DNA from 2 places in the Janthinobacterium sp. GW460-12-1-14-LB5 genome. Region 1 is predicted to be linked to the other one. Evidence: predicted binding sites of a transcription regulator. Region 1 holds the regulator's gene; the other holds the start of a gene.

The links. Region 1 encodes LexA, which represses DNA repair genes until DNA is damaged. Its sites were predicted from a motif close to ACTGTATNNNNATACAGT; they were not measured.
Region 2: a site for LexA is predicted at 8,837-8,854, ahead of recA (recombinase RecA). Genes of this name have one in related genera too.

What each region holds. Positions count from the first base shown of each region.
Region 1 covers NZ_JBWKYD010000014.1:99,068-113,919, reverse strand. The annotation lists gene AC07X6_RS16125 (inorganic phosphate transporter) at 6-1,019, opposite strand; gene AC07X6_RS16120 (DUF47 domain-containing protein) at 1,059-1,685, opposite strand; gene AC07X6_RS16115 (replicative DNA helicase) at 1,780-3,165, opposite strand; gene rplI (50S ribosomal protein L9) at 3,301-3,756, opposite strand; gene rpsR (30S ribosomal protein S18) at 3,784-4,074, opposite strand; gene priB (primosomal replication protein N) at 4,100-4,399, opposite strand; gene rpsF (30S ribosomal protein S6) at 4,420-4,806, opposite strand; gene lexA (transcriptional repressor LexA) at 5,082-5,729, shown strand; gene AC07X6_RS16085 (cystathionine gamma-synthase family protein) at 5,934-7,175, opposite strand; gene purF (amidophosphoribosyltransferase) at 7,219-8,742, opposite strand; gene AC07X6_RS16075 (CvpA family protein) at 8,782-9,270, opposite strand; gene AC07X6_RS16070 (SPOR domain-containing protein) at 9,291-10,256, opposite strand; gene folC (bifunctional tetrahydrofolate synthase/dihydrofolate synthase) at 10,281-11,579, opposite strand; gene accD (acetyl-CoA carboxylase, carboxyltransferase subunit beta) at 11,681-12,553, opposite strand; gene trpA (tryptophan synthase subunit alpha) at 12,751-13,548, opposite strand; gene trpB (tryptophan synthase subunit beta) at 13,635-14,852, opposite strand, start outside.
Region 2 covers NZ_JBWKYD010000001.1:79,265-94,116, reverse strand. The annotation lists gene AC07X6_RS00450 (DUF6713 family protein) at 413-790, opposite strand; gene AC07X6_RS00445 (flagellar brake protein) at 954-1,676, shown strand; gene AC07X6_RS00440 (pilin) at 1,698-2,162, opposite strand; gene sucD (succinate--CoA ligase subunit alpha) at 2,379-3,260, opposite strand; gene sucC (ADP-forming succinate--CoA ligase subunit beta) at 3,274-4,443, opposite strand; gene AC07X6_RS00425 (DUF2889 domain-containing protein) at 4,519-5,079, opposite strand; gene AC07X6_RS00420 (methyltransferase regulatory domain-containing protein) at 5,358-6,896, opposite strand; gene recX (recombination regulator RecX) at 7,052-7,507, opposite strand; gene recA (recombinase RecA) at 7,643-8,746, opposite strand; gene AC07X6_RS00405 (response regulator) at 8,988-9,722, shown strand; gene AC07X6_RS00400 (sensor histidine kinase) at 9,719-11,257, shown strand; gene AC07X6_RS00395 (DUF4212 domain-containing protein) at 11,250-11,564, shown strand; gene AC07X6_RS00390 (sodium:solute symporter family protein) at 11,561-13,609, shown strand; gene AC07X6_RS00385 (6-phosphofructokinase) at 13,719-14,852, shown strand, end outside.

The DNA.
Region 1 (14,852 bases):
ATCCATCACATGATGTGGTGGCCAATCCACCAGGCGACTGCGGCAACAAACGCGGAAGCGGGAATCGTGAAGATCCAGGCCCAGACGATATTGCCTGCCACGCCCCAGCGCACGGCTGACATTTTTTGCGACGAGCCGACACCGACGATGGCGCCCGTGATCGTATGCGTGGTCGACACGGGAATGCCCAGCGCCGTCGAGACGAACAGGGTGATGGCGCCGCCCGTTTCGGCGCAGAAGCCGCCCACCGGTTTGAGCTTGGTGATCTTCTGGCCCATGGTCTTGACGATGCGCCAGCCGCCGAACAGCGTGCCGAAGCTGATGGCCGTATAGCACGAGATGATGACCCACATCGGCGGCATGGCATCGGCCGCGCTGGAATAGCCGGCGGCGATCAGCAGCATCCAGATGATGCCGATGGTTTTTTGCGCGTCGTTGCCGCCGTGGCCCAGGCTGTAGGCCGCGGCCGATGCCAGTTGCAAGCGGCGGAACCACTTGTCGACCTTGCGCGGCGTCGAGCGCACAAAGATCCACGACACCAGCAGCATCATGATCGAGCCGAACACGAAGCCCAGCACGGGTGCGATGACGATAAAGGCCACGGTTTTCCACAGGCCGGCCGCAACCAGCGCGCCCGTGCCGGACTTGGCGACGGCTGCGCCCACCAGGCCGCCGATCAGCGCGTGCGAGGACGACGAGGGAATGCCGTAGTACCAGGTAAACAGATTCCAGAAGATGGCGCCCATCAGCGCGCCGAAGATCACGTACTGGTCGATCACGGCCGGGTCGATGGTGCCTTTTCCCACCGTGGCGGCCACGGTCAGCTGGTGGAACACGAAGATGGCGACGAAGTTGAACGTGGCGGCCATGGCAACCGCGGTCTGCGGTTTCAATACGCCCGTCGAGACCACCGTGGCAATCGCGTTGGCGGCATCGTGGAAGCCGTTCATGAAGTCAAACAGCAGCGCGAGGACGATCAACAGGCCTAGCACGTAGATGCTGATTTGTATGGTCATTATAGTTTCTTTTCTGATTCTGGTTCAGGACAGGCCCAACGCTTACGCGTTTTCGACGATGATGCCTTCGATAATATTGGACACGTCTTCGCAACGGTCGGTCACGGTTTCCAGAATTTCGTAGATCGCTTTCAGCTTGATCAGGTTGCGCACGTCCGGCTCGTCGCGGAACAGCTTGGACATGGCGGCGCGCATCACGTGGTCGGCATCCGATTCCAGGCGGTCGATCTCTTCGCAGATGGCGACGATCTTGCGCGAGTTGTCCATGTTGTGCAGCATGGCGACGGCGTCGCGCACTTTTTCGGTACAGGCCAGCACCAGTTCGGCCAGGCGCTTGGCTTCCGGCGTGACGGCCTTCAGGTCGTACAGCGAGACGGTTTGCGCCGCATCTTCCAGCAGGTCGAGGATGTCGTCCTGGCGCGTGATCAGCTGATGGATGTCATCGCGGTCGATCGGCGTGATGAAGGTCTTGTGCAGCATTTCCACGGTGGCGTAGGTGACTTTGTCCGCCTGTTTCTCGATGCTTTCGATCGCATGCACGCGGTTTTCCAGGTCGTCGAAATTGGTCATCAGGCCGAGCATCTCTTTGGCGCCCTTGACGCACAATTCCGCGTGCTGGTTAAACAATTCAAAAAACTTGCCCTCAGTGGGCATCAAGCGTCCAAACATGTCATTCTCCGTTAAGCATTGAGTCGTGTTATTTACTACAGAAAGCCGCCCCGTTGTCGGGGGCGGCCGATGGAATTGCCAGTGCTGCTGAGTCTTAGTCGCCTTGGTAAAGCGCCAGGCCACCACTGTAATTGCCAAATTTGGTGTACTGCCCCATGAAGGTGAGGCGGATGCTGCCGATTGGACCGTTACGCTGTTTGCCGATGATGATTTCGGCCGTCCCCTTGTCCGGCGAGTCGGGGTTATACACCTCGTCGCGGTAAATGAACAGGATCACGTCGGCATCCTGCTCGATAGCGCCCGATTCGCGCAAGTCGGACATGACGGGACGTTTGTTCGGGCGTTGTTCCAGCGAGCGGTTCAGCTGGGACAGCGCGATCACGGGGCAACCGAGTTCCTTCGCCAGGCCTTTCAAGCCCCGCGAAATCTCGGAAATCTCCGTGGCGCGGTTGTCGCCCGGGGTATTGGCCGACATCAGTTGCAAGTAATCGACGATGATCAGGCCCAGCTTGCCGCACTGGCGCGACAAACGGCGCGAACGGGCGCGCAATTCGATGGAATTGAGCGCCGGCGTTTCATCGATGTACAACTGCGCGTCGTTCATCTTCTGGATCGCATTCGTCAGGCGCGGCCAGTCTTCGTCGTTCAGGCGGCCCGTGCGCAGGCGGTGCTGGTCGAGCTGTCCGACGGAGCCGAGCATACGCATGGCCAGCTGGGCGCCGCCCATCTCCATCGAGAACACGGCCACGGGCAAGCCGCTGTCGATGGCCACGTTTTCGCCGATGTTGACGGAAAACGCCGTCTTGCCCATCGACGGACGGCCCGCCACGATGACCAGGTCGCCCGGCTGCAGACCGGAGGTCATGCGGTCGAGATCGATGAAACCGGTGGGCACGCCCGTGATTTCACTCTGGTTGTCGCGGCTGTACAGCTCGTCGATGCGCTCGACCACCTGCGTCAGCAGGGGCTGGATGGCGGTCCAGCCCTGGGCGCCGCGCGCGCCTTCTTCGGCGATGGCGAAAATCTTCGACTCGGCCTCGTCAAGCATCTGCTTGACTTCCTTGCCTTGCGGGCTGAAGGCCGTGCCGGAAATATCGTCGGCGACGGTGATGAGTTTGCGCAGCACGCCGCGGTCGCGCACGATCTCGGCATAGCGCCGGATGTTCGCGGCCGATGGCGTGTTTTGCGCCATGGCGTTCAGGTAAGCGAGTCCGCCCACATCATCGGCCTTGCCGAGCTGGGTCAGGGTTTCAAAAACAGTAATGACATCGGCTGGCTTGGAAGCGTTAACCATCTTGACGATTTGCTCGAAGATGATGCGATGGTCATAGCGATAGAAATCCTCCGCATGCATGAAGTCGGCGATGCGGTCATATGCAGCATTGTCGCGCAGCAGACCACCGATGACGGATTGTTCTGCTTCGATCGAATGCGGCGGAATACGGAGGGAATCCAGTTGCGGATCAGAGGGGGCGTTCATGGCGCGAATTATACCCGCTTCGGCGTGCTGGCAAAAATAAAGGGCTGAAAATGAGCGAAAAAAAGGCCACAAAAAAGCCGGGCGAACCCGGCTTTTCATAGTGCGGCAGCGCTTGCGGGCCAGGCCCGCAGACGATTACGCGTTCGCGTCTGGAACGACAGCGATTACCACTTCAACGACCACGTCGGTGTGCAGAGCAACCGAAACGTTGTGCTCGCCAACGATCTTCAGCGGGCCGGTAGGCATGCGGATTTGTGCTTTTTCAACAGCAAAACCTTGCTTGGTCAGCGCTTCAGCGATGTCGAAGTTGGTGACGGAACCGAACAGACGGCCATCGACGCCAGCTTTTTGAGCAACTTGAACGGTCAGGCCGCTCAGTTTTTCGCCTTGGGCTTGCGATGCAGCCAGTTTGGCGGCAGCAGCTTTTTCCAGTTCGGCGCGCTTGACTTCGAATTCAGCCACAGCGGTTGCCGTAGCACGACGTGCCAGGCGTTGTGGAATCAGGAAGTTACGTGCGTAACCGTCCTTGACTTTGACGACTTCGCCGAGGTTACCGACGTTTACAACTTTTTCTAACAGAATGATTTGCATAGTTCTTCTCCAGGAATATCTGACCGATTAAGCGTGGTGCAGATCGGTGTATGGCAGCAGCGCGAGGAAGCGAGCGCGCTTGATTGCGGTGTCGACTTGGCGCTGGTAGTGCGCTTTGGTACCGGTCAGGCGTGCTGGCATGATCTTGCCGTTTTCCTGGACGAAGTCTTTCAGCGTGTCGACGTCTTTGTAGTCGACTTGCTCAACGTGAGCTGCGGTGAAGCGGCAGAACTTCTTACGTTTGAACAAAGGGTTTTGCTGTTTGCGTTTTTCTTTAAGCTTGAGCTTATTTTTGTCGAACTTTTTACCGAATGCCATGTCAGGCTCCTGTATCTAAAATGCGCTAGTCAGAATTGACTGCACTAAAATCAATGATGTGAAACACCAAACTCTTGCTGTTGCGGCTTTTTCTGGCCAGGAAACCCGTGAACTGATACACCCCGCCCAAGCTTGCCTGACTGAACCGGCCTGAGATTTCGCCAGCGGCTAGCGCGGCAACATCAAACTCGGTCAAACGGGCAATCCCTGCTTCCATCTGCTGCGAACTGTGTTGCAATACTGCATTCACAATCGGCAGCCCTGCCGGGGTATAGCGCAATATTTCGCGCTCGGCAATGATGGCGGTTACTTGTAGCTGGTTCAGCGCACGATCCTGGTCAAGAATTAAGCGGCTGCGGCTGGAGCGGCTGCTGGTGCTTCGGTGCGGTGGCTTTTGGCCGCGTCTTCGCGTTGTACCGATTTCATCATCGGCGAAGGAGCTGTTTCAGCTTTCTTCATTTTAACGGTCAGGTGACGCAACACGGCATCATTGAATTTGAATGCTGTTTCCAACTCGACCAGGGTCTCGTTGTCGCACTCGATGTTCAGGCAGATGTAGTGTGCTTTAGGCAGCTTTTGGATCGAGTAAGCCATTTGACGGCGACCCCAATCTTCCACGCGGTGAACCGAACCGCCGCGGGTGGTTACGCTGGCTTTGTAGCGTTCGATCATCGCGGGCACTTGCTCGCTTTGGTCCGGATGGACGATAAAGACTATTTCATAATGACGCATGCAAACTCCTTCAGGTCGGATTGATAATCGCCCACCCCGGCGTCAAGACGGGTGTGGGAAGGTCAGCCGAAGATTATAACCGCCTTTTGCAAACGTTTCAATCATTCCTTGCGCCAGCGCCGGAAAAGCCCGCGCGCCGCCGCGCTTTCCACGCCTGGACAAGTATTTCTTGTGAAATTCGCCGAAAACACGCAAATCCCCTTGCATAGTGGGCGATACTGTACAAAAATACAGACTGTTCATATAGACAGCATTTTAGTATGCACCCACCGCTCATGATCAAGCTGACAGCACGACAAGAACAAATCCTGAACCTGATCAAGGACGCGATTGAAAACACGGGTTTTCCGCCCACCCGTGCCGAAATCGCCAATGAACTGGGTTTCAAATCGGCCAACGCGGCCGAAGAGCATTTGCAGGCCCTGGCCCGCAAGGGCGCGATCGAGATTTCGCCCGGCACCTCGCGCGGCATCCGCCTGATCGGTGCGGCGGCAAGTGCGGCAGCCGAAGCCCTTGCATCGAAAGTGCCGGCAGCCCTGCTGATGTCGCTGCCTCTGATCGGCCGCGTGGCGGCCGGTTCGCCCATCCTGGCGCAGGAAAACCTCGAAGCGAGCTACAACGTCGATCCTGCCCTGTTCTCGGCCAAGCCCGACTTCCTGCTGAAGGTACGCGGCTGGTCCATGCGCGACGCCGGCATCATGGATGGCGATTTATTGGCCGTCAAAAAGGTCGACAGCGCCAAGAACGGCCAGATCGTCGTCGCCCGCATCGGCGACGAAGTCACCGTCAAGCGCTACAAGAAGACGGGTTCCGTCATCGAACTGTTCCCGGAAAATCCCGACTTCAAGGTCATCACCGTGTCGCCGGAAGACGAGTTTGCCCTGGAAGGCCTGGCGGTCGGACTGATGCGCAGCTGGCATTGATTGAGCGCGCCCTCATAAACCTACTGCGCAGCCCACTCTCGGGCATCCGTTGCTCGCTGTACCAATGTACAGCTCCGCTACTCAACCCGATATTGGGCTTGCTCGCTACGGTTTCTGAAGGCACGAAGACATTACCATTGAACGGCGAAAAACAAAGGGCCGCAACAGCATGACTGTTGCGGCCCTTTTCATTTATCCGGCTACCTATACATCGAGTGCCTGGCGGAAATCCTCAAGCAAATCCACCTCATCCTCGATACCGACGGAAACGCGGATCAGCGACTCGGCGATGCCCATGCTGGCGCGCCGCTCGGCGCCCATCTCGTAAAAGATCGTGTGGGCGACGGGAATGACCAGGGTGCGCGTGTCGCCGAGGTTACTCGCTGGAATAGCCAGATTCAAACGATTGAGGAAATCGAAGCAATCGATGCCATCCTTCAATTCAAAGCTGAACAGCGAACCATAGCTGCGGAACAGGTCGCTCGCCAGCGCGTGCTGCGGGTGCGAGGCCAAGCCCGGGTAGTGCACGGCGGCAACGCGCGGGTCGGCGGCCAGCATGGTGGCCAGCGCCAGGGCGTTCGAGCAGGTGCGATCCATGCGCAAGGCCATGGTTTCCGCGCCGACGGCGATATGGTGCGCCGCTTCCGGGCCCAGCGAGGCGCCGAAGTCGCGCAAGGCCTTGGCGCGGATTTGCGCGATGCCCCACTGCGCGGGCGCCGCCTTTTTATAATTTTCAAAGATGTTCGGATAGCGCGTCCAGTCGAACACGCCCGTGTCCGTCAAGCTGCCGCCCAGCGCATTGCCGTGGCCGCCGATGGATTTCGTCAGGGCATTGACCACGAGGCCCGCGCCCACGGCCTTCGGGCGGAACAGGTAGGGCGTCGTCATGGTGTTGTCGACGATGTACAAAATGCCCTTCTCGCGGCACAAGTCACCGATTTTTTTCAGGTCGGCGATCTGCGTGCGTGGATTGGCAATAGTTTCCACAAAAACAATCCGCGTGGCCGGCGTAATGGCAGCCGCCACGTTGGCCACATCTGTCGCATCGACGAACGACACGGCGATGCCCTGCCCCGTCACCGTTTGCCACAGGCTGTTGGTGTTGCCAAACAGAAAGGCCGACGACACCACATGGTCGCCCGCGCGCAGCAAGGATTGCACCACGGCGCCGATGGCGCCCATACCGGTGGCGAAGCATAAGGTCGCCACACCGTCTTCCATCTTGTTGACCTTGTCTTCCAGCGCGGACACGGTGGGATTGCCCTGGCGGCCATAGCGGAAGCCTGGCTCCTTGCCCTGGAATACGGAAGCGAGCTGGCGCGCGTCGCCGTAGCCGAACGCGACGGAGGTGTGCACGGGCTTGTGCAGCGAGCCGTGCTCGATGCCCTTGCGGCGGTCGTTATGCAGGATGGTGGTGGTAAAGCCGTAGTTTTTTTTATCGTTCATGATCGCGGAGCAAAAAAAGCCCGGCGCTAGCCGGGCAAGATAATTACGCTTCTGTCGTTGCCAGGTTCAGGTTCAGCTGGGAACGTGGCGTATCTTCGGGCGCTGCCGCCTTCGGATGGTGGCGCGCATATTCCAGGCGGTCCAGGTATTCCTGCGACACGTCGCCCGTCACGTAGACGCCGTCGAAACACGACGCCTCGAAGTTGACCAGGGCCGGGTTGACGTCGGCGATCGCCTGCTTCAGCGCGCCGATATCCTGGTACACCAGGTAATCGGCCGTGATTTCGCGGCACACTTCTTCCGTCGTGCGGCCGTAGGCGATCAGTTCGTCGCGCGTCGGCATGTCGATGCCGTACACGTTCGGGTAGATCACCGGTGGCGCGGCCGAGGCGAAGATGACCTTCGTCGCGCCCGCTTCGCGCGCCATCTGCACGATTTCACGGCTGGTGGTGCCGCGCACGATGGAATCGTCGACCAGCAACACGACTTTATCCTTGAATTCGGATGGAATCGCGTTGAGCTTCTGGCGCACGGATTTCTTGCGCGCCGCCTGGCCCGGCATAATAAAAGTGCGGCCGATGTAGCGGTTCTTGATGAAGCCTTCGCGGTACTCGATATTCAGCGCCATGGCCAGCTGGATGGCGGCCGGACGCGACGAGTCGGGAATCGGCATAACCACGTCGATATGTACGCCAGGCAACTCGGCGCGGATCTTTTCGGCCAGGTATTCGCCCATTTTCAGGCGCGTGGCATACACGGAGGCGCCGTCGATGACGGAGTCGGGACGGGCCAGGTAGACGAATTCGAAGACGCACGGGTTCAGGCTAGCGTTGTCCGCGCACTGGCGGCTGTGTAATTGCTTGTCGGCATCGATGAAGACGGCTTCACCGGGACCGATGTCGCGCACGAAGCGGAAGCCCATGCCTTCCAGGGCCACGGATTCGGAGGCGATCAGGTATTCGGCGCCCTGCTCCGTTTCGTTGATGCCCAGGCACAGCGGACGGATGCCGTGCGGGTCGCGGAAGGCCAGCAAGCCCACGCCGGCGATTTGCGCCACGGCAGCGTAACCGCCCTTGACGCGGCGGTTCAGCACGGTGACAGCCTTGAAGATGGCGTCCGGGTCCAGGTTCAGGCCCGTCGTCGCTTCCTGGATTTCATGCGCCAGCACGTTGAGCAGCACTTCCGAGTCGGAATCGGTATTGATGTGGCGGCGGTCGTTCTTGAACATTTCCTGCTTCAACTGTTCCCAGTTGGTCAGGTTGCCATTGTGCGCCAGGGTGATGCCGAACGGCGCATTCACATAAAACGGCTGTGCTTCCTCTTCGCTCGAGGAACCGGCCGTCGGATAGCGGCAGTGACCGATGCCCGAGTTGCCCTGCAGCGAACGCATATTGCGCGTACGGAAGACGTCACGCACAAGGCCGTTGGCCTTGTGCATGGAAAACATACTGCTGTGATTGGTCGCAATCCCTGCCGCGTCCTGACCGCGATGTTGCAAGAGCAACAATGCATCATAGAGCAATTGATTGACGGGTTGATGGGAAACGACGCCGACGATGCCACACATGGTGTGCTCCTAAACTGTGCTACTGATTTTAAAAAAAATTCAAAATTTCACATGCTGCGCGTAAGCGGCAGGCAGATAAGGCTTGATGGCGCGCGCGCCCTGCTCCGCGTAAGGGCTGAGCAGCGCGTTTTTCCAGAATGGCTGCTGCGGTATGGAAGTCATGCCGCACAAGATGACGGCGGTCAGCACGATCACAAGACCCCGCGCCAGGCCGAACAGGCTGCCCAGGGTGCGGTCGGCCAGGCTCAGGCCCGTCACCTTGACGAGCGCGTCGACCGTCATGGACAGCAATCCCATCAAAATGCGCACGCCGATGAACAGCACGACGAAAGCCAGCAACAAACGGATGGCTTCGCCCGGCACGGCTTCCGGCAAGAATTTTGCCAGGGTCGCGCCATAGGCGTTGGCAATGACGAAAGCCACGATCCAGCTGACCAGGGACAGTATTTCCTTGACCAGGCCACGCATCATGCTGATCAGTACGGAGGTCACCAGCACGAACAGCACCAGGTAATCGAAAATCGTCACGCGCGTTCAGCCTTGCAACATCACGCCGGCACCAGCGAGCCGCCCAGGCCCAGCTTTTGCAGCTTGGCGCGCGTCTTTTCCGCGTCTTCGCGGCTGCCGAACGGGCCCACGCGCACGCGGATGCGTTCGCCTGCCGGGCTGGAGACTTTCTGCGTGTACGACTTGATGCCCGCTTCGCGCAGCTTGTCCTGCAATTCGTCGACCTTGTCCTGCGTCGCCAGCGCCGCCACCTGCACCACGAACTTGCCGCTGCCGGCATCGTGGGGCTTGTCTTGCGCTTTCTCTGGCGGCTTGCCTTCCAGAATCGCCAGCGCGCGCGCGGCATCGTCGGCCGATTGCGCCGGCTTGGCAGGCTTGGTCTCGGGCTTGGCTTCCGGTTTTACCTCATGCTTGGGTTCCGGCTTCGCTTCAGGCTTGGGTTCGTGCTTCGGTTCCGGCTTGGGTTCGTGTTTCGGTTCCGGCTTCGGCTCCACCTTGACCGGTTTCGGTTCGGGCTTTGGTTCCACGTAGGCCGGCTTGACGGTAGCTGGCTGGACGGCGGCAAGCACGGGGGCCGGGGCTGGCGCGGGTTTGGCCGCAGGCGGCAGCGGTGCGTCGACGATTTCCTCGGACTGGTCCAGGCCATTCGCGGCAGCCTGGGCTGGCACGGGCGCAGGCGCCGGTGCCGGCGCAGCCTTTTCCTTCGAAGGAATGTCGATGGCGATATCGTTGAACGGCGCTTTCGGCTCGGAATCGAGCAGCATCGGCAAGCCGACGGCCACGCCCAGGGCCAGGGCAATGGCCCCGACCAGGCGGCGGCGTGCGCGCTTTTTTTCAGGCAAGACCGGATCCGGCGCTTCCTTGCCGCCACGGCGCGATCCGCCGCCACCGGAGGTGTTGGCGGCGCGCTTGCGGGTCGGCGACTGCGCTTCGCCAGGGACATAAAAGCCGCTGTCTTCGCCAGAGGATTCTTGCTTGTTTTTAAACAGTTTCGAGAACAAGCCCATGCGTGATTTTCAGTCGAGTGCGTTTCAGTGAAGTGAGGATTTTCGGGCCTTCATCACGCCGGCAACGGTGAGGAAAGAACCAAAGACCACAATTCTATCATTCTCACCGGCCCGGCTCATTGCATTTGCAAAAGCTTGTGCCGGATCATCGAAAATAGACACAGTATGCTCGCTGCTGTCGGGTTTATCTTCCAACATGATCTGCACCTTGGCGGCCAGTTCGGAAGCCGTGGCCGCGCGCGGCGAAGGCAGGCCCGTCAGGCACCAGTGGTCGACGTGCTCGCTCATCGCGGCCAGCACGCCATCGATATCCTTGTCCTGCATGGAACCGAACACGGCGTAGGTGTACGGGTGGAAACCCATATTGCCCAGGTTCTGGTTCAGGGCCGAGGCCGCGTGGGGATTATGCGCTACATCAAGGATCACGCTGGGGCGGCCAGGCAAGACCTGGAAACGGCCCGGCAATTCCACCGTCACCAGGCCCGTGCGCACTTCCTGCGCGCCCACGGGCAGTTTCAGCTTCAGCACTTCCAGCGCAGCCAGCACGGCCGTCGCATTGAGGATCTGGTTGGCGCCGCGCAAGCTCGGGTAGGCCAGCGAATTGCGGCGCTGCTCGCGCCCGCCGTAGTTCCACTGCTGCTTGTCGCCCGAATAATTGAAATCGCGGCCCATCAGCCACAGGTCGGCGCCGATGGCCTCGGCATGGTCGATCAAGGATTGCGGCGGCACGGGGTCGCTGCAGATGGCCGCCTTGCCCGGACGGAAGATGCCGGCCTTTTCAAAGCCGATCGCTTCGCGCGTATCGCCCAGGTAATCCGTGTGGTCGATGTCGACGCTGGTGACGATGGCCACGTCCGCGTCGATCACGTTGACGGCATCGAGGCGTCCGCCCAGGCCCACTTCGAGAATGGCCACATCGAGCTTGGCTTGCGACAACAGGTGCAGGATGGCCAGGGTGGTGAATTCGAAATACGTGAGCGGCGTATCGCCGCGCACGGCCTCGACGGCCTGGAAGCTGGCGACGAGCTGCTCGTCGCTGGCCATCTCGCCCAGCACGCGCGCGCGCTCGTTAAAATCGAGGAAATGCGGCTTGATGTACAAACCCACTTTGTAGCCGGCACGCAACAGCACGGATTCCAGCATGGCGCAGGTGGAACCCTTGCCATTCGTGCCCGCCACCATGATCACGGGGCAAGTAAAAGCGAGCTGCATGCGCGCCTTGACGGCTTGCACGCGATCCAGGCCCATGTTGATCTGGGTTTCCGAATGGCGGGTTTCCAGCAGGGCGAGCCAGTCCGGCAAGGTGGTGGGGAGGTTTTGCATGGGAGACTTCTTGATGAGGAGACAGTGCGCAAGGCGCGCAAACGGTGTGGCGTGGCAACCGGGCGGGTCCGCAGGACACCGCCCGGCCTGTTACTTTGACATTAAGCCAAGACTTCGACAGCCTGGTTTTGCAACAAGGCCAGCAGACGGGCGATTTCTTCGCGCATCTTGCGGCGGTCGACGATCATGTCGACGGCGCCCTTGGTGACGAGGAACTCGGCGCGCTGGAAGCCTTCCGGCAGTTTTTCGCGCACGGTGTTTTCAATCACGCGCGGGCCGGCAAAGCCGATCAGCGCTTTCGGCTCGGCGATGACGACGTCGCCCATGAAGGCGAACGAAGCGGACACGCCGCCCATGGTCGGGTCGGTCAGCACGCTGATGAATGGCAATTTCTTTTCCGACAACTTGGTCAGCATGGCCGTGGTCTTGGCCATCTGCATCAGCGACAGCAAGCCTTCCTGCATGCGCGCGCCACCGGTGGCGGTGATGCAAATGAACGGCACTTTCTGTTCCAGCGCGATCTGCGCGCCGCGCACGAAGCGCTCGCCGACCACGGAACCCATGGAGCCGCCCATGAATTCGAATTCGAAACACGCCACGACCACCGGCAAGCTCATGATGGCGCCGCCCATGACGACCATCGCATCCGTCTCGCCCGTCGCTTCCATGGCCGATTTCAGGCGGTCCGGGTATTTCTTGCTGTCCTTGAATTTCAAGGTATCGACGGGCAGGATTTCCTGGCCGATTTCATAGCGGCCGCCTGCGTCGAGCAGGCTGTCGAGGCGTTCACGGGCGCGGATGCGCATGTGGTGGTCGCATTTCGGGCACACGTGCAAATTCGATTCCAGGTCCGTACGGTACAGCACGGCTTCGCACGACGGGCACTTGACCCACAGGCCTTCCGGCATGGTCTTGCGCGCGGCGGCGTCCGAACGCTGTATGCGCGGTGGCAGCAGTTTTTCCAACCAACTCATATTTTCTCCTTGGGCCCTTGTTGGGGTAGCGTCGGTGGACGCCCCCGGCAGACGGTCAACGGCGGCGCCCCGCAGGACGCCGCCAAAAATTTTATCTATTGCACAATAACAGGCAAATCAGTGGCCGAAGTGTAGCCGTTTATCGCCGGGCTGTCGAACTTTGCCGCCAACGCATCTTGCGTAAACGGCAAGCTTGCTCAGGCGTCCAGTGCGGCGCGGATGCCTGCCGTAAAGCTGCGCACGGCGTCCACGGCGCCCCCTGCCGGGGCATTTTCAATTTCCTGGATGATGCGGCTGCCGATGACGACGGCATCGGCCACATTGGCAACGGCCTTGGCCGTAGCGCCATCGCGGATGCCGAAACCCACGCCGATGGGTAATTTTACATGCTGGCGGATGGCCGCGAGGCGCTCTGCCACCTGTTCCGTATCAATGTTACCGGCGCCCGTGACGCCTTTCAGCGACACATAATAGCTGAAGCCGCCGCCAACCTTGGCCACTTGCGCGATGCGCTCTTCCGTCGAGGTGGGCGCCAGCAGGAAAATCAGGTCGAGGCCCGCCGCCCGCATGGCGCTGGCGAATTCCTCGCACTCTTCGGGCGGATAGTCGACGACGATGGCGCCATCGGCGCCGGCAGCTTGTGCTGCATCAATAAACGCGGCGCTGCCGATGCGCTCGATGGGGTTCGCATAGCCCATCAGCACGACGGGCGTCGTCTGGTTCGTTTCACGGAACTGGCGCACATAGCCGAATACGTCGTGGATGCCGACGTTGAATGCCAGGGCCCGCTCGCAGGCGCGCTGGATCACGGGGCCTTCGGCCATGGGGTCGGAAAACGGCACGCCCAGCTCCAGGATGTCGGCGCCGCCCTCGACAAGCGCGTGCATCAGCGGCACGGTGGCGTCGGGGCCGGGGTCGCCGGCGGTGATGAAGGTGACCAGGGCGGTCTTGTTGTTGGATTTTAAGTTGGCAAAGGTGGTGGCGATACGGGACATGGGGAGCTTTCTTTATCGGTGGAGGATGTCGGATTACGCGCTTGCGCGCTAATCCGACCTACGCGTTATTGAGAATTGACAGTTGTTTAACTGAAATTCAATCCCATGCGCTCCGCCACCGTATGCATGTCCTTGTCGCCACGGCCCGACAGGTTGGCCAGCACGATCTGGTCTTTCGGCAAGGTAGCCGCCAGCTTGGCCGCGTAGGCCAGCGCGTGCGACGACTCCAGGGCCGGAATGATGCCTTCGATATGGCAGCAGTCGTGGAAAGCCTGCAGCGCCTCGTCATCCGTGATCGACACGTATTGCGCGCGGCCCGAATCTTTCAGCCAGGCATGTTCCGGACCGACGCCCGGGTAGTCGAGGCCGGCCGAGACAGAATGCGTCTCGATGATCTGGCCGTTTTCATCCTGCAGCAGATAGGTGCGGTTGCCGTGCAGCACGCCCGGAAAACCGGCCGTCAGCGACGCCGAATGCTTGCCCGTATCGAGTCCTTCGCCGGCCGCTTCCACGCCGATCAGTTTGACGTCTTTCTGGTCGATGTACGGGTAAAAGATGCCCATGGCGTTCGAGCCGCCGCCGATGCAGGCCAGCACGTAGTCGGGCTGGCGGCCCGTCATTTCCGGCATCTGCACCAGGCATTCCTCGCCGATCACGGACTGGAAGTCGCGCACCATCATCGGGTAAGGATGGGGGCCGGCCACGGTGCCGATGATATAAAAGGTGTTTTCGATGTTGGTGACCCAGTCGCGCATGGCTTCGTTCAGCGCGTCCTTGAGGGTCTTCGAGCCCGATTCGACGGGCACGACGGTCGCGCCCAGCAATTTCATGCGGTACACGTTCTGCGCCTGGCGCTTGACGTCTTCGCTGCCCATGTAGACCACGCATTCGAGGCCGAAGCGGGCACAGATGGTGGCCGTGGCCACGCCGTGCTGGCCGGCGCCCGTCTCGGCGATGATGCGCGGCTTGCCCATGCGCTTGGCCAGCAGGGCCTGGCCGATCACGTTGTTGATCTTGTGCGCGCCCGTGTGGTTCAGGTCTTCGCGCTTGAAGTAGATTTGCGCGCCGCCGGCCATCTGGGACCAGCGCTTGGCGTGGTAAATGGGCGACGGGCGGCCGACGAAGTGTTTCAGCTCGTAGCGGAATTCTTCGAGGAATTCCGGATCGACGCTGTAGCGCGCGTAGGCGTCCTTCAGCTCGGCCAGCGCGTGCGTGAGCGTTTCGGCAACGAAAGAGCCGCCGTAGGGGCCAAAGTGGCCGCGCAGGTCGGGAAACGGGTAATCGGTGGCGTGGAACAATGCGGC
Region 2 (14,852 bases), on a different contig from region 1:
ACCGGGAGTTCCGCCTCACGATCCAAACATACTATTGGACAAACTAAGGAGGCCTATCAAAACTTACTGCGCGTCGTGATTTACGGTCTGCGATGCTCACTGTACCTTCGTACAGTTGCGCTTCTCGAGCCAACGGGGGCGCCGAGCCTCCCTTCCGCTCGTTACGGTTTTGTTAGGCGTTGTAAGGGTAATTGTCGCGCGCGACCTGTCCGGCATCCTGGTTATGAAGCAAAGGGCGTTTCAGGTCAGCCAACAAGGAAGTTGACGGTCAGGAGACTGATCTCAAGGTGACAACCATTTCCTGTCTAACGGCTCCAAGATATGACAAGGTTTGCACGCTGCGGCCTTCATGCGATGTGGTATCGCTTGCACATCCAAGATTATAGAGCGCGATGAATTCAGAGACCGCATTTCATAAAACATGCCGTGAGCGGTAAGCGCGCGTATGGTATGTAATCAACAACCATACGGCGCAGGCCAGGCAGAGCACGATAACGGCGATCGACAGGGGCAAGTGGAATTGCGCCTGTCCTGCCAGTGCAAAGCCTGCGTGGATCAGGAAGGTGGCCACACCCAGTACCGCGCAGCATATCGCATAAAAAGGCGCCTGCGGGCTGGCCAGCAACACATGCTTGTAGCCGGCCAGCAGCAGTGCAATGGCCGCGCCGTTAAACACCAGGAAACCCTGCACGCCGCCCGGCACATGAAACATCTCCCACTCTTTCCAGTAGGCAGCGTCGATTTGATGCAGGATCAGGAACAACATGGTCCAGAAGTAGCTGCGCGCCATAACATTGTCAGTCGTTTACGTTGACGCAATTGTAAAGCCTGAACCGCGTAGCGGCGCGCACGCACGGCACTTTTCGATGCCAATATGAAATTCATTGATATAAATGCTTTTTCATCAAGAAATCATGCATACTGCGTATCGACAATATTCAGATGAGCATCGCATGACTAGCAACAAACCCACCGCGGAAAGCAAGCTCCAGGACTTCGAATTCGAGGCCATGAATCTGCAGGTGGGTGGACGCATCCAGTTCATCACGCATCGCACCATCAAACCCATCCAGCATTTCTCGACCCTGATCGGCTATGTGAAAGATGAGTATCTGATCGTCAAGATTCCCATGGAAAACGGCGCGTCCATCGTGCTCAACGAGGGTGACAAGCTGACCATCCGCGTGTTTTCCGGCGTCACCGTGTGTTCGTTTTCCTGCAGCGTGCTGCGCATCTTCGGCCGCCCGCTCAACTACGTGCACCTGAGCTTTCCCGATGCCATCCAGGGCACCAGCCTGCGCACGGCCATGCGCGTGAAAGTGGAGATTCCCGCGCAGCTGAGCTACCGCGACGTGGCGGCCGTGCCCGTCTTCATCGTCAACCTCAGCGTCTCGGGCGCGCTGATCGAGGCGCCCGGGATGCTCACGCCCGACGACGACGGCGTAGCGCTCAGCTTTACCCTGCTTGTGCAGCCGAACAAGCATCAGATGCGCGTCAATACGCGCGCCCGCATCCAGAACGTCAGCGTGGGCAAGCCGTCGAACGGCCACGCCGCCGAAGTGGCGGAAATCTATACGTATGGCGTGCAATTCATCGACCTGGAACCGACCCACTACACGCTGCTGCAAAACCTCACCTATGAAGCGCTGATCGCGGACCGGCAAAAAATCGTCTGACGCTGGCGCGGCAGGCGCCGCTCACTGCGTCGCCACCACCTTGGGAATATTGTTCCTGGTAATGGCTTCCTTCGCCGCCGCATTCGTCACGCTGGTGCTGTTAAACCAGCTCAGGCTGCTGGAGCCGACCTGCAGCTCCATGCTCACCGTCTGGCCGCCCATGCCGCTGCCCAAGTCGCCCGCCAGGGTCAGTTCGATATTGCCCTTGTCGACCTTGCCGCTGGCCACTTCGCGCGTCGGACTGAACAAGGGGATGGCGCTGGGCACGGCCTGGGTGGGCGTGCTGCAGGCGGCAGCCAGCCCGCCGTTTTCCTGCACGCACAGGGCCACGGCCGTTTTCAACGGTGCGGCGGCGGCCAGCACGTTGCTGACCTTGGCCCGCATCGTGTAGTCGCCGTACTGGGGAATGGCCACGGCCGCCAGGATGCCGGCGATGGCCACCACGATCATCAGTTCTATCAGGGTAAATCCGCTCTGCGCGCGCATCGCATCCTCCCGGAGTGCAGTTGGTCACGCCGTGCATGGTGCAAGCGCCATGCCAGCGGCACGCCCGGGCAGCGGCGATACACATGGAAAGAAAAGCGACACTTTTTGGCAGGTTCGGACCGACGCCGTCGCCCCAGGCCGGAAAGCGGCATGTCGTGCGGACAAAAAAAAGGAGCCGAAGCTCCTTTTTTGTCCTGCATCAATACCGGGCTGAAATTACAGCATGGCTTTCAGCAGACGCGCCATTTCCGACGGGTTTTTGGTCACGGTGATGCCGCAAGCTTCCATGATTTCCAGCTTGGCTTGCGCCGTATCGGCACCGCCCGAGATCAGCGCGCCGGCGTGGCCCATGCGCTTGCCTGGAGGAGCCGTCACGCCAGCGATGAAGCCGACGACCGGTTTTTTCATGTTGTCTTTGATCCAATAAGCCGCGTTGGCTTCGTCCGGACCACCGATTTCGCCGATCATGATGACCGCGTCGGTATCCGGATCGTCATTGAACATCTTCATGATGTCGATGTGCTTCAGACCGTTGATCGGGTCGCCGCCGATGCCGACTGCCGACGATTGGCCCAGGCCCAGTGCGGTCAGCTGACCCACTGCTTCATAGGTCAGGGTGCCCGAACGCGAAACCACGCCGATACGGCCCTTCTTGTGGATGTGGCCTGGCATGATGCCGATCTTGATTTCGTCTGGCGTGATCAAGCCTGGGCAGTTAGGGCCCAGCAGCAAGGTTTTGCTGTTGGCTTTAGCCATGCGGTCTTTCAGGGCCATCATGTCACGGACAGGAATGCCTTCGGTGATGCAAATGGCCAGATCCATTTCAGCTTCGACAGCTTCCCAGATTGCCGCTGCCGCGCCTGCTGGCGGCACGTAGATCACGGAAACGTTGGCGCCGGTTTCTTTTTTCGCTTCGGTAACGTTAGCGAAAATTGGAATGCCTTCGAAATCTTCGCCGGCTTTCTTCGGGTTCACGCCTGCCACGAAGGCAGCTTTGCCGTTCGCGTAGTCGCGGCAACCGCGGGTGTGGAACTGGCCGGTCTTGCCGGTGATCCCTTGGGTAACGACTTTGGTATCTTTATTGATCAGAATGGACATGTTGATTCCTTAATTAAGCTTGACCGGCAGCAGCGGCAACGACGCTCTTGGCTGCATCTTCCATGGTGTCGGCTGCGATGATAGGCAGACCGGAATCGGCCAGCATCTTTTTGCCCAGGTCTTCGTTGGTGCCCTTCATGCGCACGACCAGCGGTACGTTCAGCGAGACGGCTTTCACCGCGGCGATGACGCCTTCGGCGATCACGTCGCAACGCATGATGCCGCCGAAAATGTTCACCAGGATGGCTTTCAGGCCTGGGTTTTTCAGCATGATCTTGAACGCTTCGGTCACTTTTTCTGCCGTGGCGCCGCCGCCGACGTCCAGGAAGTTGGCTGGCTCGCCGCCGAACAGTTTAATCGTGTCCATGGTGGCCATGGCCAGGCCGGCGCCGTTCACCAGGCAACCGATGTTGCCGTCGAGCGAAATGTAGGCCAGGTCGAATTTCGACGCTTCGATTTCAGCTGGATCTTCTTCGTCCAGATCGCGCAGGGCGACGATTTCCGGATGACGGAACAGGGCGTTCGGGTCAAAGTTGAACTTGGCGTCCAGGGCGATGACCTTGCCGCTGCCGGTAACGATCAGCGGGTTGATTTCGGCCAGCGAGCAGTCGGTTTCCCAGTAGGCTTTGTACAGGCCTTGCAGGTTGACGCGGGCGTCGGCGATGGAGCCGGCAGGCACGCCGATCTTGGCGGCGATGTCGTCTGCCTGGGCATCGGTCAGGCCCGTGCCCGGATCGATGGTCACGTGGTGGATTTTCTCAGGGTGGCTCTCGGCCACTTCTTCGATGTCCATGCCGCCTTCGGACGACGCCATCAGGACGATTTTCTGGGTAACGCGGTCGGTGACCAGCGAAACGTACAGTTCTTGCTTGATGTCGGCGCCTTCTTCCACCAGCAGGCGGTTGACTTTCTGGCCTTCGGCGCTGGTCTGATGCGTGATCAGCTGCATGCCCATGATCTGGTCAGCGTATTCCTTGACCTGTTCCATCGATTTTGCCACTTTCACGCCGCCGCCCTTGCCGCGGCCACCTGCGTGGATCTGCGCCTTGACAACCCATACCGGGCCGCCCAGGGTTTCCGCAGCCTTGACGGCTTCTTCGACGGACATGCACGGAATACCGCGTGGTACCGTCACTCCGTGCTGCCGGAGGATTTCTTTGGCTTGATACTCATGGATTTTCATGCTGGCTTCCCTTCTGATACTGATGTGTAAAAATACGGTTAGTGGTGCAAAAAAACAGGAAATACAGCGCCGGGGTCACGCTTTGGCTACCCAGCGCGGGTAATACTGTGCAACCGCCCCGCCATCGGTGCGCAGGGCGTGGCATTTGTCGAGTTGAAACGGCTTTTCATGCGATAAGTCAGCATTCGCACCGTCACGGGTCGACCAGACATCGCCGGCAAATGCCTGAACCGTCGCAGTCGGCAAGACTTGCGCCAGTTCGGTCAAATGGGTACAGCCGGCGATTCCCGCCAAGCGCTGTTTCAAGTCGCGGCGGAAATTCTTCAATAAATTCAGACCGATCAGCGCCCTGTAAGCGGGCCCGATGGTATCGCAAAAACCGGGATAGGGCACGGCATCGGAGGCAGCTTCGGCCTCGACGATGGTCAGTTCGCGATCGACGGTAATACGCAAGTGGAGGTCATGCAGAGGGGCGCCGGCGGGACGCGGGCCGGAGGCCAGGGTCGCGTCATAGCTTTTGATATCGGTGATATGGGCGTCAATATCCCACAGGCCGTCGTCGCGCATATACGCTTGGACGTCGATAACGCGGGAGTGCCGTAGGGCGCGCCGGGATACGGGAGTTGACAGGGGCATAAGACCGATGCCGCTTGCGCGGCCATAATTAGTAAGCAGCCATGTGCCTAAAGCACTCTGTTCGCAGCTTCTACGAACAGCAACCGCACCTGCGGCGCCGCAAAAACCCTAAAAGTGTAGCACACAGGGCGCTAGTTGCGCCGCAACATAATTTTTTATTGGTCTTGCCGCCTGCAACAAACCATCAATGAAAACCGCAAAATGAATGACAAACATTCACAATTCAAATAACTTGGGGGCAGGCATGCCGGCGGCGTCAACCTGGCCGCCGCCACGCCTCAGTCAGTCACGCCCAGCGCGCGCAATACGGGCAAGGTGCGCGCATAAAAATGCTGCGCGTGTGCCAGCAGTTCGGCCAGGTTTTCCTCTTCCGTCAACAAGGGCTGCTCGTCCCGCGTCAATAGCTGGTTCAGGCGCAGCAGCACAGGCCACGTCGCACGCACCCATTCTTGCGGGGCTTGCCAACCTTGCAGTTTCGCCCACAGGAATAGCTGTTGTAAATGCGATACAGCCACGCCGCTGCCCGTCATGGGACTGGCAAGGATGGTCAAATCAGTTCTTGCCAGTGCCTGTTCCAGCAGGTGCGCATTCAGGCGCGCCGTCTGCGGGCGCGCCACGGCGATGTCGGCCTCGTCCTGGACGGCCAGCACGCTGCCCTTGCTGATCAAGATCAACATGATCTGCAACAAGGCGGCCAGGCTGGCTTCTGTGCCAGCCAATTGCTGCTCCAGCTCACCTATCGTGTACACGCGATGGTCAGCCATGGCATCGAGCACGGGTGCATACACGCGCTCGTCCATATCGGCGTCGCCCAGCACGCCATGCACGCTCAACACCACCTCGTCGCGCGGCACGGCCAGCATCACGCGCACGGCCCGCAAGGCGCTGGCCTGGGCGAACGGCGTGAGCGTGCGTGCACCCTTGACCCAGTAATCCTTGCGGAACTGCTCGTTGACGAGAAAGGCCCGCGTCGTCTCACGAAAGATGGGATCTGGTATCTCGGCCAGGAACTGCTGGTGCTCGGCCGTAAGGTTCAGCATGTCGACCAGGGCGGTATAGGTAGCGGATGCGGCAAACTCGAGCTTGGCCTCGCCCAGCATGGCCGCAACGCTGGAAAAGGCCATCGGCTGCCAGTCGGCATTGAAATATTCGTGGGCAAGATAATGCCCATCCATCGTCTTGAGCTTTTCGAAGCGTTCCGCCAAATGCGGGTTGGCCTCCAGGTAACGCGGTTGCGCGGCGATCATCCTGCCGACAAAATCGATGGCGCCATCGACTCTGGCCAGCACGCCCTGGCCCGGGGCACTCATGACGCGGCTATGCTCCGCCATCAGGTCGCGCATCGGCATCATTGCGGCCCAGCCTGGCTGCGTGTTGTAACTGATGTAGACGACACCGCCCACTTTCAGTTTGCGCCGCAGAAAATCGACGATCAGGGCGCGATTTTCCGCCGAGATCCAGCTCCAGATCCCATGCAAGCAGATAAAGTCGAAATCGGGCAAGTCGTCGCGGCGACAAAACTGCGCGAACGATTCGTCCGTCAACTGCGCGCCAGCGCCAGCCGCGCCGGCCAGCTCCTGCGCGAAGGCGGCCTGGGATGCATTGAAATCATTGCCATGCCAGCGCGTGGCGGACGCCGCCGCATGGATATTGGCGCTGATGCCCTGGCCAAAGCCCAGTTCGCAAGCCGTGCCGCTGGCCGGCAAGGCAAGGCCGGCGGCCAGCAGGGGTAGCCGCAGGCGCAGAGGATTCAATTCTTCGTAATAGCCATAGGTATAGGCGATTTCGGCCACATAGCCGGCATTCCAGTTGCTCATCTTACATCCTGTCACGATCAGTGGTGCTGCGCGCATCGCACAGCGTTCGAGCGCCAGCATACCCGATCGCGCGGCGTCACCATACTGGAATCAGACGACGTTTGAAAGCGCAGTTCCTGGCGGCGCGGCGTGGCGGCCGGCCAGCCCTGGATGACCTATTCCTCGTCGGGATCCAGCCCCTTCAAGGCTACCTGCACGGCGCGCTGCGAAAAGCCGCGCTGCATCAAAAACCGCATCTGCTTGGTGCGCTGCTCGGCATCCTGCGCCACCTGGCCAAACTTGCGGCGCCACACCTCGCAGGCGCGCGCCACTTCCCCTTCGGCCAGGCCCGCCTTGAGTTCCTGCAATGCCTCACCGCCTATGCCATGGCTTTGCAGTTCCGCCATGATGCGGCTATTGCCAAAGCGGGCCGAGCGGCGGTGGATCAGCGACTCGGAAAAGCGCTCCTGCGACAGCCAGTTGGCTTGCTCCAGGCTGTCGAGCAAGGCTTCCACGTCATCGCCCTCCTGCGCATGGCGCTGCAGCTTGCGCCGCAATTCCATGCGGCTGTGTTCGCGCATCGACAAAAAGCGTAGCGCCCTGCCTTTCAGGCTTAGTTGTACTGCGGCCATACCCCCACCTTGTCTTTCATTCCACGATCACATCACCCAAACACAATCGCCGCCCGGCGCAACAGCGCGGGACGGCGATCATGGTCACACCTTGCCAGCCGCCATCCGCAAGCGCGAATGGTGGCTGACGGCAGCTTACTCGGCGGCTTTGGCTTCCGCCTTGGCAGCCTTGTCAGCGGCTTTATCCGCTTTTTCCGGCTTTTCAGCAGCCAGCGGCGGCAGTTCGCGCACGCCCAGCGAAGCGCGGACCTTGTTTTCGATCTCGCGGGCCAGCGCCGGACGCTCTTGCAGGAAGGCGCGGGCGTTGTCCTTGCCCTGGCCGATGCGTTCGCCGTTGTAGCTGTACCACGAACCGGATTTTTCCACGATCTTGGCATCCGAACCCAGATCCAGGATTTCGCCTTCGCGCGAGGTGCCGGCGCCGTACAGGATGTCGAAGTGCGCTTCCTTGAACGGTGGCGCGATCTTGTTCTTGACGACCTTGACCTTGGTTTCGTTGCCGATCACTTCATCGCCGGACTTGATCGAGCCCGTGCGGCGGATATCCAGGCGCACGGAAGCGTAGAATTTCAGCGCATTGCCGCCCGTGGTCGTTTCCGGGCTGCCGAACATCACGCCGATCTTCATGCGGATCTGGTTGATGAAGATGACCAGGGTATTCGTGCGGTTGATGGAGCCGGTCAGCTTGCGCAGCGCTTGCGACATCAGACGCGCTTGCAGGCCTGGCAGGGAATCGCCCATGTCGCCTTCGATCTCGGCGCGTGGCGTCAGTGCGGCCACGGAGTCGATGACGACCAGGTCGACGCTGCCCGAACGCACGAGGGCGTCGCATATTTCCAGTGCCTGCTCGCCAGTATCCGGTTGCGAGATCAGCAATTCATGCAGGTTCACGCCCAGCTTTTGCGCGTAACCGACATCGAGCGCGTGCTCGGCATCGATAAAGGCGCAGGTGCCGCCCAGTTTTTGCATTTCGGCGATGGTTTGCAGGGTCAGCGTGGTTTTACCCGACGATTCCGGACCGTAGATCTCCACCACGCGGCCGCGCGGCAAGCCGCCCACGCCCAGCGCGATATCGAGGCCGAGCGAACCGGTCGACACGACTTGCACTTCTTCGATCGGTGCGCTGGCATCCATGCGCATGACCGAACCTTTGCCAAACTGCTTCTCGATCTGCGCCAGTGCGGCGGCGAGCGCCTTGGCTTTTTCCGATGCGGGTACTACAGCTTTTTTATCGTCCATATGTTCTTTCAGCCGTTCTACAGGTGCGGATTCAGTGGAATCCGGCAGCCTGCGATAGCGCCAGTGGGTTAAATTCTTTACACAGACAGTACTGTATAAAAAAACAGTGATCAATGCAAGCGGAACGTGGATTTGTTTTGAAACAGATCAATACAAGCCTGGTTTCTCACAAAAACTCGCCACCTTGCGGGAAATGAAACACAATACAAACTTCTACCGCCGCAAGCATAGGAAGTGCACCATGCGTATTTTACTTGCCGAAGATGACAGCGTGCTGGCCGATGGCCTGACCCGCTCGCTGCGCCAGTCCGGTTATGCGATCGACTACGTCAAGACCGGCCAGGAAGCCGATACGGCCCTGTCCACCCAGGAATTCGACCTGCTGATCCTCGACCTGGGCCTGCCGAAGATGTCCGGCCTGGAAGTGCTGCGCCGCCTGCGCGCGCGCGCCTCGCTGTTGCCCGTGCTGATCCTGACGGCCGCCGATTCCATCGAACAACGCGTGAATGGCCTCGACCTCGGTGCCGATGATTATATGGCCAAGCCGTTCGCCCTGTCGGAACTGGAGGCAAGAGTGCGCGCCCTGACGCGCCGCGGCGCCGGCGGCGGCGCCACCATCATCAAGCACGGCCCCCTCAGCTATGACCAGGTGGGGCGCAGCGCCTACATCAACGACCAGATGCTCGACTTGTCCGCGCGCGAACTGGGTTTGCTGGAAATCCTGCTGGGCCGCACGGGCCGCCTCGTTTCAAAAGAGCAACTAGTCGACCACCTGTGCGAATGGGGCGAGGAAGTGTCGAACAATGCCATCGAAGTATATGTGCACCGCCTGCGCAAGAAGATCGAGGTGGGCGGCGTGCGCATCGCCACCGTGCGCGGCCTCGGCTACTGCCTGGAGAAATATTCGGAAGCGGCGCGCCTGCAAGCCGAAGCGGGCGAGGCGGCAAGCCCGGCCAACGGCCCCGCCAGCAAGTGAAGGCGCGCGAGGCGCCAGCGGACGAGGCGGACGACGACGACTGGTTCGAACCGCCCACCACGGAGCAGGATGACACCATCGAGCACTCGCTGTTTGGCGAAATCCTCGACTGGATGCTGGCGCCCCTGCTGCTGCTGTGGCCGATGAGCATCGCCATCACCTATCTGGTGGCCAAGGGCATCGCCAATCAGCCGTTCGACCATGCGCTGGAAGACAGCGTCACGGTGCTGACGCAACAGGTCAAGCAGGCCGATGGCGCGCTGCTGCGCCGCGTGCCGGACAAGAACAGCAATAACAAGGGCCGCGACTTCCTGCGCGGCGACGATATCGACACCCTGTATTACCTGGTGGTGGGCCCGCGCGGCGAATACCTCGACGGCGACCGCGACTTGCCGCCGCCGCAAGACCCCGACAAATACCGCAGCGGCATGGTACTGTTTCGCAACGACACCATCCACGGCGCGCCCGTGCGCGTGGCGTTCAGCTATCTCGACATTCCTGGCGGCAGCGACGACGACGCGCACCGCGCGCTGGTGCAAGTGGCCGAGACGCTGGAAAAGCGCGCCCAGCTGGCCAATGAAATCATCAAGGGCGTGATTTTGCCGCAGTTCATCATCCTGCCCGTGATCCTGGCCCTGGTCTGGTTTGCCCTGGCGCGCGGTCTGTCGCCGCTGGCCCAATTGCAGGAACGCATACGCGCCCGGCCGCCCGACGATTTATCTCCCATCGAATCGGGGCAAGTGCCCGAGGAAATCACGCCGCTGGTCGGTTCGCTCAACGAGATGCTGGCGCGCCTGTCGCTGTCGATCGACATGCAGAAACGCTTCATCGCCGATGCGGCGCACCAGATGAAGACGCCGCTGGCCGGCATGCGCATGCAATCGGAGCTGGCCCTGCGCCAGACCGACCACGATGAGATCCACCGCTCGCTGCTGCAGCTGGCGAAAAGCTCGGAAGCGGCCACGCGCCTGGTCAACCAGCTGCTGGCCCTGGCGCGCGCGGAAAACCAGCCGCAGGCGGGCACGGCCTTCGAGCCGATCGAACTGAGCGAACTGGCGCGCGGCGTGGTGCAGGACTGGGTGCAAGCCTCGTTTGCCCAGCATATCGACCTGGGCTTCGAACAGCCCGCGTATTCAATCATGATTTCCGGCAATGCCATGATGCTGCGCGAGCTGCTGAGCAATCTGATCGACAATGCCCTGCGCTACACGCCGGCCGGCGGCAGCGTCACGGTGCGCGTGCGCAGCACCCTGGAACTGGCCATCCTGGAAGTGGAAGACACGGGCCCCGGCATTGCGCCGGCCGAGCGGGCGCACGTGTTCGAGCGCTTTTACCGCATTCTTGGCAGCAACGTCGACGGTAGCGGCCTGGGCCTGGCTATCGTGCGCGAGATTGCCCAGCAGCATGGCGCCGAAGTCGATATTTTTAACAATCCGCGCGCCACTTCGCCCAAGCTGCCAGGCACCCTGCTGCGCCTGAGCATCGCCCTGCTGTTGCCGGAAGCGCCAGAAGAGGATGACATTACGTATGGATAAGCCCAGCCTTCCCGCGGCGCCGCTGCAGCCGGCGCGCTCGCCCGGCCCCGAGCTGCAGGCGCGCCGCGACGTGCACTGGCGCAAGACGCGGCGCCTGACGGCCATCCTGCTGCTGGTCTGGCTGCTGACGGGCTTCCTGACCGTGTTCTATGCGCGCGAGCTGTTGCACCTGAACCTGTTCGGCTGGCCCCTGCCCTTCTATATGGCGGCCCAGGGCGCCTCGCTCGTTTACCTGGCCATCATCGCCTTGTATGCCTGGCGCATGCGGCGCCTGGACCGGGAATTCCATGCCGAGGAGCAAGCATGAGCGGCCAGCGCAGTTTCTTCGCCCGGCTGAGCCGCTACTACCTGCTGTTTACCGCCGGTTTCGCCGCCTTCCTGCTGGCCCTGTCGGTGCTGGAACAGGAAGGCATGCCGCGCGCGTGGATCGGTTACCTGTTCATGCTCGTCACCATCACCCTGTACGCCACCATCGGCGTCATCAGCCGCACCTCGAACGTCACCGAATACTATGTGGCGGGGCGCCGGGTGCCGGCCATGTTCAACGGCATGGCCACGGCCGCCGACTGGATTTCGGCCGCCAGCTTCATCAGCCTGGCCGGTGGCCTGTACCTGAACGGCTTCGACGGCCTGGCCTTCATCATGGGCTGGACGGGCGGCTATTGCCTGGTGGCGCTATTGATCGCGCCCTACCTGCGCAAGTTCAGCCAGTACACGATTCCCGATTTCCTCGCCGCCCGCTACGGCAGCGGCACCGACAAGCGGGGCGCCAGCGTGCGCGTGGTGGCCGTGGCCGCCACCATCATCGTGTCGTTTACGTATGTCGTGGCGCAGATCTACGCCGTCGGCCTGATCGCCTCGCGCTTCACGGGCGTGGATTTTTCCGTCGGCATCTTCCTGGGCCTGGCCAGCATTCTCGTCTGCTCCTTTCTGGGCGGCATGCGCGCCATCACCTGGACGCAGGTGGCGCAGTACATCATCATCCTCGTCGCCTTTCTGATTCCCGCCATGTGGCTGTCGGTCAAGCACGCCGACAATCCCGTGCCGCAGATCGCCTATGGCAAGGTGCTGCCGCAACTGAGCGCGCGCGAACACGTGCTGGAAACGGACCCGAAAGAAAACGAAGTGCGCGCCATCTTCCGCCAGCGCGCGCACAGCTACCAGGCGCGCATCGACGGCTTGCCCGGTTCCTGGGAGCAAGGCCGCCTGGCGGCCCAGCGCCAGCTCGATAGTTTGCGCCAGCGCAATACCTCGCTGTTCGACATCCGCAACGCGGAGCGCTACCTGATCGCCTATCCCAAGAGCCCGGACGAGGCACGCGTGCTGTGGCAGGCGATGCAGGCGCAAAACCAGAAACGCGCCGAGCCGATCATTCCGCACGCGCAGCCGTTTCCCGCCGCCGACCGCGAGCAATCGGACATCAAACGCAACAATTTCCTGGCCCTCGTGTTTTGCATGATGCTGGGCACGGCCGCCCTGCCGCATATCCTGATGCGATCGTACACCACGCCGTCCGTGCACGAAACGCGCGTGTCCGTGTTCTGGACCCTGTTCTTCATCTTGTTGATCTACCTCACGATTCCCGCGCTGGCCGTGCTGGTCAAGTACGATATTTACTCGGCCTTGGTCGGCACGCAATACGCGAACCTGCCCACCTGGGTGTCGTACTGGGCCAACGTGGACAAGCTCAGCCCCCTGATCAGCATCGTCGACGTCAACCGCGACGGCATCGTGCAACTGGCGGAAATTTCCATCGATGCCGACGTGCTGGTGCTGGCCACGCCCGAGATCGCCGGCCTGCCCTACGTGATTTCCGGCCTGGTGGCGGCCGGTGGCCTGGCCGCCGCCCTGTCGACGGCCGATGGCTTGCTGCTGGCCATTTCCAACGCCCTGTCGCACGACGTCTATTACAAGGTGGTCGATCCCAGCGCCTCGACGCAAAAGCGCGTGACGATTTCCAAGTTGCTGCTGCTGGCCGTGGCCTTCATCGCCGCCTATGCCGCCTCGCAAAAGCCGGCGGACATCCTGTCGCTGGTGGGCGTGGCCTTTTCACTGGCCGCCTCGACCCTGTTCCCGCCGCTGGTGCTCGGTGTCTTCTGGCAACGCGCCAATTACCAGGGGGCACTGGCCGGCATGCTGACGGGCTTTGGCGTCTGCCTGTACTACATGCTGCACACCAGCACCATGCTGGGCGGCAATGCCAGCGGCCAATGGTTTCACATTGCGCCTATTTCTGCCGGCATCTTCGGCGTGCCGGCCGGCCTGGCCGCCGCCGTGCTGGTCAGCTGGCTGACGCCGGCGCCGGGACGGCGCAGCAGGGGACTGGTCGAGCATATCCGGGCACCGGAATAGATAGGCAGGCAGGCCCGCCAGATCAATTCCCCTTGCGGCATAGGGAAAAGACAGCGCCCCGCTAAAAAAGGAGTAGGCTGGAGGGCCGTTTTACTTGCGAGGAGATCCCATGCCGTCTGGAAAAATTCTTGTTGCCCAGGGAGGCGGCCCCACCGCCGTCATCAACCAGTCGCTGGTGGGCGTGGTGCTCGAATCGCGGCGTTTCCAGCATGTCACGCGCGTGTATGGCGCCCTGCATGGCGTGCGCGGCATCGTCAATGAAGAGTTTGTTGATCTGACGCAGGAAACCAGCCATAACCTGGAACTGGTGGCCGCCACGCCCTCGTCGGCGCTCGGCTCCACGCGCGACAAGCCCGATATTGCCTACTGCCAGCAAATCTTCGAGGTGCTGCGCGCGCACGAGATCGAACACTTCTTTTACATCGGCGGCAACGACTCGTCCGACACGGTGCGCATCGTCAGCGAAGAAGCGCACAAGGCCGGCTATCCGCTGCGCTGCATCCACATCCCGAAAACCATCGACAACGACCTGGTGGGCAGCGACCACACGCCCGGCTTTCCCTCCGCCGCGCGCTTCGTCGCGCAAGCGTTCGCCGGCGCCAACCTCGACAACGCGGCCTTGCCCGGCGTCTACGTGGGCGTGGTGATGGGCCGCCACGCGGGCTTTTTGACGGCCGCCTCGGCACTGGGCAAGAAGTTCCCCGACGACGGCCCGCACCTGATCTATCTGCCTGAGCGCGTCTTTGTCCTGGAACAATTCCTTGCCGACGTGAAGGCCATCTATGAAAAGTATGGCCGTTGCGTGATCGCCGTGTCGGAAGGCATCCACGACGCCTCGGGCGAACCGATCGCCAGCCTGCTGGCCAAGGAAGTGGAGCGCGATGCGCATGGCAATGTGCAATTGTCGGGCACGGGCGCGCTGGCCGACCTCCTGTGCGACGAAATCAAGGCCAAGCTCGGCATCAAGCGCGTGCGCGGCGATACCTTCGGCTATCTGCAGCGCTCCTTCATCGGCTGCGTCTCTGATGTAGATCAACGCGAAGCCCGCGAAGTGGGCGAAAAAGCCGTGCAGTTCGCCATGTGGGGCGACCGCGACGGCTCCGTCGCCATCAAGCGCACGGGCTTTTATTCCGTCGATTACGAACTGCTGCCGTTGACGGACGTGGCGGGCAAGACGCGCACCATGGAAGACGAATTCATCAGCGCCAGCGGCACGGACGTGACCGATGCTTTCAGGCTGTAT